2 regions of the Bradyrhizobium sp. CIR18 genome follow, and region 2 is predicted to be linked to the other one. Evidence: predicted binding sites of a transcription regulator. Region 2 holds the regulator's gene; the other holds the start of a gene.
What was found. The regulator HrcA, encoded in region 2, represses chaperone genes, less so after heat shock. The targets are predictions, from matches to a motif close to GTTAGCACTCNCNNNNNGNGAGTGCTAAC.
Positions count from the first base shown of each region.

Region 1: a site for HrcA is predicted at 1,855-1,883, ahead of groES (co-chaperone GroES). Genes of this name have one in related genera too.

Region 1 covers NZ_JACIHF010000008.1:12,899-17,315, reverse strand. Annotated here, with positions in the region: gene GGD65_RS23730 (protein phosphatase CheZ) at 162-947, shown strand; gene GGD65_RS23725 (hypothetical protein) at 1,138-1,659, opposite strand; gene groES (co-chaperone GroES) at 1,975-2,271, shown strand; gene groL (chaperonin GroEL) at 2,419-4,050, shown strand; gene GGD65_RS23710 (hypothetical protein) at 4,250-4,417, shown strand, end outside.
Region 2 covers NZ_JACIHF010000006.1:295,199-299,615, forward strand. Annotated here, with positions in the region: gene rdgB (RdgB/HAM1 family non-canonical purine NTP pyrophosphatase) at 1-155, opposite strand, end outside; gene rph (ribonuclease PH) at 167-880, opposite strand; gene hrcA (heat-inducible transcriptional repressor HrcA) at 1,063-2,151, shown strand; gene grpE (nucleotide exchange factor GrpE) at 2,248-2,865, shown strand; gene pncA (bifunctional nicotinamidase/pyrazinamidase) at 3,014-3,736, opposite strand; gene GGD65_RS21670 (hypothetical protein) at 3,993-4,417, opposite strand, start outside.

The sequences.
Region 1 (4,417 bases), on a different contig from region 2:
TTTGGCGATCAGCGTTTATTTTCGATGAACGCCGCGCGCGCATGGTTAATCGCTTCTTTGCGCGCCGTCGCGCGCAGCCGCACAACAGTTCCTGCCGTGAACTTCGTGTTAAATCGCTTCTGCCTACAAAGACGCGTGAGTGAGGTGGGGGGAGTATCCTGATGGCTGTTCACCGCAAACGTTTTCGCGTCGAGGATATCGCTGGTGGCGAGATGCCGATTTTGGACGTAACCGAAGAGGCAATCCCGATGCATAGCGAGATCATGGCCGAGCTACGTGCGATCCGTGCACAGATGGCGAAAGGCGCTGCGCCCTTGCCCTTGTCCGGCAGCGCAGCCATGGCGGCGATCGACGCCTCCACCGCCCACGAGCTCTCCGAGGCTCGTACCATGCTCGAAACCTATCGGGCCCAGATCGAGCAGTGCGAAAAGCTGAAGGTCGAGCTCGACCTCATCCATGACGCCATCGACCGCACCAAGCGCGAAATCGCAACGCTGCACGGCAAGAGCTTTGACGGCGGCGAAATGGCCAAGGTCAATGGCGAGCTCGGCGCGGTGGTCGGCGGCACTGAGCAGGCGACCCAGCAGATCCTCGAAGCCGCGGAATCGATCGACCAGGCCGCCAGCGCAATGTCCAAGGTGGACTCGATCGACCAGCAGAAGCGGCTCGCCGACGACATCCAGGAACGCGTCATCTCGATCTTCGAGGCCTGCAACTTCCAGGACCTGACCGGCCAGCGCATCAGCAAGGTCATGACCACGATGAAGTTCATCGAGCAGCACATCAATGCGATGATGGAGATCTGGGGCGGCGTCGACGCCATCAAGTCCCACGTCGTGCCGCCGGTCGACAATCGCAGCGAGGACGACAAGCTTCTCAACGGCCCCAAGCTCGCCGGCGACGTCGGCCACGCCTCGCAGGACGACATCGACGCGCTCTTCGACTGAGCGGACGCCAGATAGAGAAAAACAAAACGCCGGCCTTTGGCCGGCGTTTTTGCTTTTTGGGACCATCCTCTCCGCTGTCATCGTCCGGCTTGACCGGACGATCCAGCATTCCAGAGGCAGCAGTGATTGAACCGAGAAGCCGCGGCGTACTGGATGCCCCGCTGTCGCGGAGCATGACGTAGGCGAGAAGCTACGCCCGCGGCGCGCAGCGGACGTAGACCATGTTGCCGTAGCGGGTGGCGGCGTCCTTGTCGATGAAGCGGGTGATCAGGACGCGGCCGTCGAAGGAGATGATTTCGCGGTCCTGCTCGCCGGGGGTCGGACCCGCCGGTCCGATGTAGTTCTTGCCGCTCGGCGAGCCCTTCAGCCGCAGCTCCTGCGGCGTCGCCTGGTCGGCCAGATGCATGATCACGCCGCCGGAGGAGCCGGCGGTGATCACGTAGGGATTTTTGCACTGGGCCCGGGCGGCAGCCTCGGTGCGGGCACGGTCGGCCGGGTTCTGGAACGAGGCGAGGCCCCAGCGTCCGACGATCTCGTCGGCGCGAATGGTCGCAGGCATTTCGGGCGCGACGCCCGGCTCGGCTTCGGGCGGCGGCGAGGACGACGAGAAGGACGGCAGGCTCATGCCGCCGCCGCAGGCGCCCAGCAGCAGCGCCAGACAAGAGGCGGCGGCCAGATTGGCAACCGTGCGCGCGTGAGCTGAACTGATCATGGCATTCCCCCGAACAAGACCATGGCCGCACCCCTCCTGCAGCCAAGCGCAAAACCGCTGCCGGAGCAATGACGTCCTTTAATACGTCGGCGCCCCGAACAAGTTTCCAGTGCCACCATCCTATATCCGCCTCACCAATCGCTTAACCACCTTTGCTTGACAGGATCGCGGCCAAGCCATATTTCCGGGCCCACTATTAGCACTCGGAAAGCCCGATTGCTAAGCACGCCGTTCGATCCTCGGGATAGGGGGCGGACGGAAGCGCCGCCCCACCCACTTCACTACTTCCGAAGCGAGCCTCCAAAGGGAAACGTCATGGCTAAATCCAAATTTCGTCCGCTGCATGACCGTGTCGTGGTCAAACGTATCGACGCCGAGGAAAAGACCAAGGGCGGCATCATCATTCCGGACAGCGCCAAGGAAAAGCCGTCCCAGGGCGAGGTCGTCGCCGTCGGCCCCGGCGGCCGTGACGAGACCGGCAAGCTGACCCCGATCGACCTCAAGGTCGGCGACCGCGTGCTGTTCGGCAAATGGTCGGGCACCGAGGTCAAGATCGACAACGAAGAGCTCCTGATCATGAAGGAGTCGGACATCATGGGCGTACTGGCCTAAGGCCATCCGCCTGAACAGCCGCTGAATGTCATGCCCGGATCCAGGCGATCCGGGCATCCATCATTCCGCCGGGTTCGGTCCACGAATCCCGGAATTGATGCGACGGGCGAGCGGCAGACACATCACCACACACGAGGGATTGCTAAAATGGCTGCCAAAGACGTCAAGTTTTCCGGAGACGCGCGCGATCGCATGCTGCGCGGCGTCGACGTTCTTGCCAACGCCGTCAAGGTGACGCTCGGCCCGAAGGGCCGCAACGTCGTCATCGAGAAGAGCTTCGGCGCACCCCGCATCACCAAGGACGGCGTCACCGTCGCCAAGGAGATCGAGCTCGAGGACAAGTTCGAGAACATGGGCGCCCAGATGGTGCGTGAGGTCGCCTCCAAGACCAACGACCTCGCCGGTGACGGCACCACCACTGCGACCGTGCTGGCCCAGGCCATCGTGCGCGAAGGCGCCAAGGCCGTTGCCGCCGGCATGAACCCGATGGACCTCAAGCGCGGCATCGACAGCGCGGTTGCTGCGGTCATCAAGGACATCGAGAAGCGCGCCAAGCCGGTCGCCGCCTCCTCCGAGGTCGCCCAGGTCGGCACCATCTCCGCCAACGGCGATGCCGCCATCGGCAAGATGATCGCCCAGGCGATGCAGAAGGTCGGCAACGAAGGCGTCATCACCGTCGAAGAGAACAAGTCGCTCGACACCGAAGTCGACATCGTCGAGGGCATGAAGTTCGACCGCGGCTATCTCAGCCCCTACTTCGTCACCAACCCCGAGAAGATGACCGCCGAGCTCGAGGATGCCTACATCCTCCTGCACGAGAAGAAGCTCTCGGGCCTGCAGGCCATGCTTCCGGTGCTGGAAGCCGTGGTGCAGTCGGGCAAGCCGCTCGTCATCATCGCCGAGGACGTCGAGGGCGAGGCGCTGGCCACCCTGGTCGTCAACCGCCTCCGCGGCGGCCTCAAGGTCGCCGCCGTCAAGGCGCCGGGCTTCGGCGATCGCCGCAAGGCCATGCTCGAGGACCTCGCCATCCTCACCGGCGGCCAGCTCATTTCCGAGGACCTCGGCATGAAGCTCGAGAACGTCACGGTGAAGATGCTGGGCCGCGCCGGCAAGGTCGTGATCGACAAGGAGAACACCACGATCGTCAAAGGCGCCGGCAAGAAGCCGGATATCGAAGCCCGTGTCGGCCAGATCAAGGCGCAGATCGAGGAGACCACCTCGGACTACGACCGTGAGAAGCTCCAGGAGCGCCTCGCCAAGCTGGCCGGCGGCGTCGCGGTGATCCGCGTCGGCGGCGCCACCGAGATCGAGGTCAAGGAGAAGAAGGACCGCGTCGAGGACGCCCTCAACGCCACCCGCGCCGCGGTGCAGGAAGGCATCGTCCCCGGCGGCGGCGTCGCGCTGCTCCGCGCCAAGAAGGCGGTGGGCCGTCTCACCAACGCCAATGCCGACGTCCAGGCCGGCATCAACATCGTGCTGAAGGCGCTGGAAGCACCGATCCGCCAGATCTCCGAGAACGCGGGCGTGGAAGGCTCGATCGTCGTCGGCAAGATCCTGGAGAACAAGTCCGAGACCTTCGGCTTCGACGCCCAGAACGAGGACTATGTCGACATGGTCGAGAAGGGCATCATCGATCCCGCCAAGGTGGTGCGCACCGCGCTCCAGGACGCCTCCTCCGTGGCCGGCCTGCTGGTCACCACCGAGGCCATGGTCGCCGAAACGCCGAAGAAGGAAGCCCCGCCCGCGATGCCCGCCGGCGGCGGCATGGGCGGCTTCTAAGCCTCCGTTCCGTCACAGTGTTGCGAAGGCCGCCTCCGGGCGGCCTTCTTTTTTGCCGACCCTGCCCCTCCGCTTTCCGATTCAACCGTCGGCCAAAACCCACTACGGTGACGCGCCGATTCGAATTGTTTGGCATGATCCTCTCGGAAAACCGCTTCACACCTTTCCGGATCATGCCCGTTGCGCGAGGATTTCATCGATGCGTGCGCTTCTGGTTTGTTCGACAGCCGTTTTGGCGGCTCTGCTTGCAGCTTCTCCGCATCCCGCCTCCGCCCAGATGAAGCTGTCGCCGAAGGCCACGATGCCCGGCGGTCCGGAGACGCGCTATTTCACCTCGATCGACGGGCTGATGGACGGCAATGCGGAC
Region 2 (4,417 bases):
CGGAAATCGTTGCCGGTCTCGTCCGGTTCGGCGAGGCCGAGCTCACCGGCCGACACCGCCTCGATGCCGTACGGCGCGAGCAGCTCCTTCATCTCGGCCAGCTTGCCGGGATTATGGGTGGCGATGACGAGCTTTCCGGTGATTCGGCGGTGCATGGGCCTATTGACTACGCCACAGCCAGTTTCTGCAAGTCCACGAGACGCGCGATGCCTTTTTGCGCCAGGGCGATCAGCTTCAGGAACTCGTCCTGCGTAAAAGGCTCGCGTTCCGCGGTGCCCTGCACCTCGATGATGCGGCCATCGCCGGTCATGACGAAATTGGCGTCGGTCTGGGCTTCCGAATCCTCGGCATAGTCGAGATCGAGCACCGGCGTGCCGTTGTAGATGCCGCAGGAGATCGCGGCGACGTTGTCGCGCATCACGTTGGCCTTGATCATGTTGCGCGCCTTCATCCAGTTGATGCAATCGGCGAGCGCGACCCAGGCACCGGTGATCGAGGCCGTGCGCGTGCCGCCGTCGGCCTGGAGCACGTCGCAATCGACCGTGATCTGGCGCTCGCCGAGCGCTTCGAGATCGACGATGGTGCGAAGCGAGCGGCCGATCAGGCGCTGGATCTCGACGGTGCGGCCGCTCTGCTTGCCGGCGGAAGCCTCGCGGCGGGTGCGCTCGGAGGTCGCGCGCGGCAGCATGCCGTATTCAGCGGTGACCCAGCCGCGGCCCTGGCCCTTCAGCCACGGCGGCAGACGATCTTCCAGCGTGGCGGTGACCAGCACATGGGTGTCGCCGAACTTCACCAGGCAGGAGCCTTCCGCATATTTGACCACGCCGCGCTCCAGCGTCACGGGGCGCAATTCGTCGGGCGCACGGCGGCTTGGCCGCATGGGAAATCCTCCAAAACTCGTCGGTATAGGGCTGTTCGCGGTGCTTGTAGGTGGGGTGAGGGTATGCGGCAAGGGGAAAGGACAAGGCTTTTTCACCCCCGGTTTTCCACCCTGCAAACGCGACGCTTGTCAGAACCCTCCTGGATGGACAAATTATGAGCATCTGAGAGGAGTTACCGTCTGTGGCCCATCACGATCCGATCCATCTGATCGCGCCGCGCGCAGGCCTCGCCCAGCTCAACGAGCGTTCTCGCGACATCTTTCGTCAAATTGTCGAAAGTTATCTCGCGACCGGCGAGCCGGTGGGCTCGCGCAATATCTCGCGCCTCATCGCCATGCCGCTATCGCCGGCCTCGGTCCGCAACGTCATGGCCGATCTGGAACAGCTCGGTCTGATCTACGCCCCGCACACCTCCGCCGGCCGGCTGCCGACGGAACTCGGGCTGCGTTTCTTTGTCGATGCCCTGATGCAGGTCGGCGACCTCAACGAGGCCGAGCGTCAATCGATCCAGAGCCAACTCACCTCCGTCGGCCAGCCCCAATCGGTCGAGGCAGCGCTGGACCAGGCGCTGACGCGGCTGTCCGGCCTCACGCGGGCCGCCGCGGTGGTGCTGACGCCGAAATCCAATGCGCGGCTGAAGCATATCGAATTCGTCCGGCTGGAACCCGAGAGGGCGCTGGTGATCCTGGTCGGTGAGGACGGCCAGGTTGAAAACCGCGTGCTGTCGCTACCCCCCGGAGTTCCCTCCTCGGCAATCACCGAGGCCGGCAATTTCCTCAATGCGCGCATCCGTGGCCGCACCCTGGCCGAGGCGCGGCTCGAGCTCGAGACGGCACTTGGACAGGCCCGCGCCGAGCTCGATCAGCTTGCACAGAAGGTGATTTCCGCCGGCATCGCCAGCTGGTCCGGCGGCGAGAACGAGGATCGCCAGCTCATCGTCCGCGGCCACGCCAATCTGCTCGAAGACCTGCACGCGCTAGAGGATCTGGAACGAGTGCGCCTGCTGTTCGACGATCTCGAGACCAAGCGCGGCGTGATCGACCTGCTGGGGCGCGCCGAGACCGCCGAGGGCGTGCGCATCTTCATCGGCAGCGAGAACAAGCTGTTTTCGCTCTCGGGGTCCTCCACCATCATCTCGCCGTATCGGGATGCCGCCGGCCATATCGTCGGCGTTCTGGGCGTGATCGGGCCGACACGGCTGAATTATGCCCGTGTGATCCCGACCGTGGACTACGCCGCCCGTATCGTCAGCCGCCTTTTGGGAGGCTGACCGGCGTTTCCGCCGATCACGGGCGCTTGATTTTCGGCGCTTTAGGCACGATATCCGGGCCAACAATCCCTGGAAACGAGTTCGAGATTAGAGCCGATGACCGAGCAAGACCGGCAACCCGAAGACACGACTGCAGCGACCGGCGAGCCCGTGGTGTCAAAACCCTACATCATGCCCGACGATCCCGAGCCCGGCTCGGTCGAGCTGTTGCAGAAGGAAGCCGCCGAGGCGCGCGACCGCATGTTGCGGACGCTGGCCGAGATGGAGAATCTGCGCAAGCGGACCACCAAGGAGGTCGCCGACGCCCGGCTCTACGGCATCACCGGCTTTGCCCGCGACGTGCTCGACATCGCCGACAATCTCCAGCGCGCGCTCGATGCCGTTCCGGCCGAGGCCCGTGCCGCAGCCGATCCCGGCCTGATCGCGCTGATCGAGGGCGTCGAGCTCACCGAGCGTTCGCTGCTCAACGCGCTGGAAAAGCACGGCGTCAAGAAGCTCGATCCGCAGGGCCAGAAGTTCGACCCGAACTTCCACCAGGCGATGTACGAAGTGCCCGATGCGTCGGTGCCGTCGGGCACCGTGGTGCAGATCATGCAGGCCGGCTACACCATCGGCGAGCGCGTGCTGCGCCCGGCTCTGGTCGGTGTCGCCAAGGGCGGCGCGAAGGCGGCGGCCGCGGCGAACAACAACGAGTCGAGCGGCGCGGCGAATTGAGTTTCAGACCCTCATGGTGAGGAGCCGCGCGTTTGCGCGGCGTCTCGAACCATGAAGGCCAAGATGTAACGGCGGGGCCTTCATCCTTCGAGACGCGCGCGAAGAAGCGCGCTCCTCAGGATGAGGGTCTGACAGTGTCGCGCGAGTCCTACGCGCTCACCGCGATATCCGCGGACTGAATCCGCTTCACGCCGGCCTTGGCCATATCGGCCCAGGCTTTTGCCAGCGAGCCCTGATTGTCGATGCCGCGGCAGGCGTCTTCCACCACATAGACCTCGAAGCCAGCCTTGCGCGCGTCGAGCGCGGTCCAGGCGACGCAGAAATCCGTCGCGAGCCCTGCGACGAAGACGCGCTTGATCTTGCGTCCCCTCAGATAGCCGGCAAGTCCGGTCGAGGTCTTGCCGTCGGCTTCGAGGAAGGCCGAATAGCTGTCGACGTCCTTGTGAAAGCCCTTGCGGATGATCAGCTCGGCGTGCGGGATCGCAAGGTCCTTCGACAGCGAAGCGCCGTCGGTGCCCTGCACGCAATGGTCGGGCCACAGCACCTGCTTGCCGTAGGGAAGGTCGACGGTCTCGAACGGCTTCTTGCCGGAATGCACCGACGCAAACGAGATGTGGCCCGGCGTGTGCCAGTCCTGCGTCATCACCACGTTGGCAAACGCCTTCGAGATCTTGTTGATGACGGGCACCACCTGCTCGCCTTCCTTCACGGCGAGGCTGCCGCCCGGCAGGAAGCAGTTCTGCACGTCGATCACCAGCAGCGCGGAGGCATCGTCCGGCTTGATCGATGCCGCTGCAAAGAGCGCGTTGGGCGCGAGAGTCACCAGCGCCGTCGTTCCAAGCATTGCCAAGACTTGTCGCCGATCCAGCATCGTTCGCCTCCCTCCAGGATGATCCAACGGAGACGAAGCCTAGTTCCGTTCGTATACGAACAGAAGCCCGAAAATGCGGCCGGTATTGGCGAGGGGGTGGGCTCTTGTCGCGTGCTCGGTGCAACCTCTCCCGCTTGCGGGGGCGGTCGGCGCGAAGCGCCGGGTGGGGGCTCTCTCCACATCGGGAGTGCCAGCACCCTCTCCCCACCCTCCCCCGCAAGCGGGGGAGGGTGCGCATTTCGGTCGGAGATGTAGCCTAGCCCTTCGGTTGAATCCCGTCGCGCACGGCGCGGAAGCGGGTGAAGGCGGCCAGCCACTGGTCGCGCGGCGCGCTGGCGATGATGCGCAGCGAGGCGCCGCCGCTTGAGAAGCGGATCCACTGCACCACGGTCACCGGGACCTTGTCCTTGCCGCTGACGCCGTCGATCCGGGTCTCGAAGCCTTGCTGGCCGTTGATGCGGATCGGCTCGGACATGGTGACGCGCGATTCGCGAACGCCGGGGATCTGCAGCGCCGCCTCCTGGGCGAAGCGGGCGCGGTCGTCGGCGGCTTGCGGCGTGGCGCCGATCAGACCGAGGATCATGAATGGCTTCGACTCATAGCCTGCGCTCTCATTGCCGTCGGCGAGGATGATGCTGCTGCCCGGCGCGAGGGTCCGGATGTCCTTGAATTCGGCGAGAT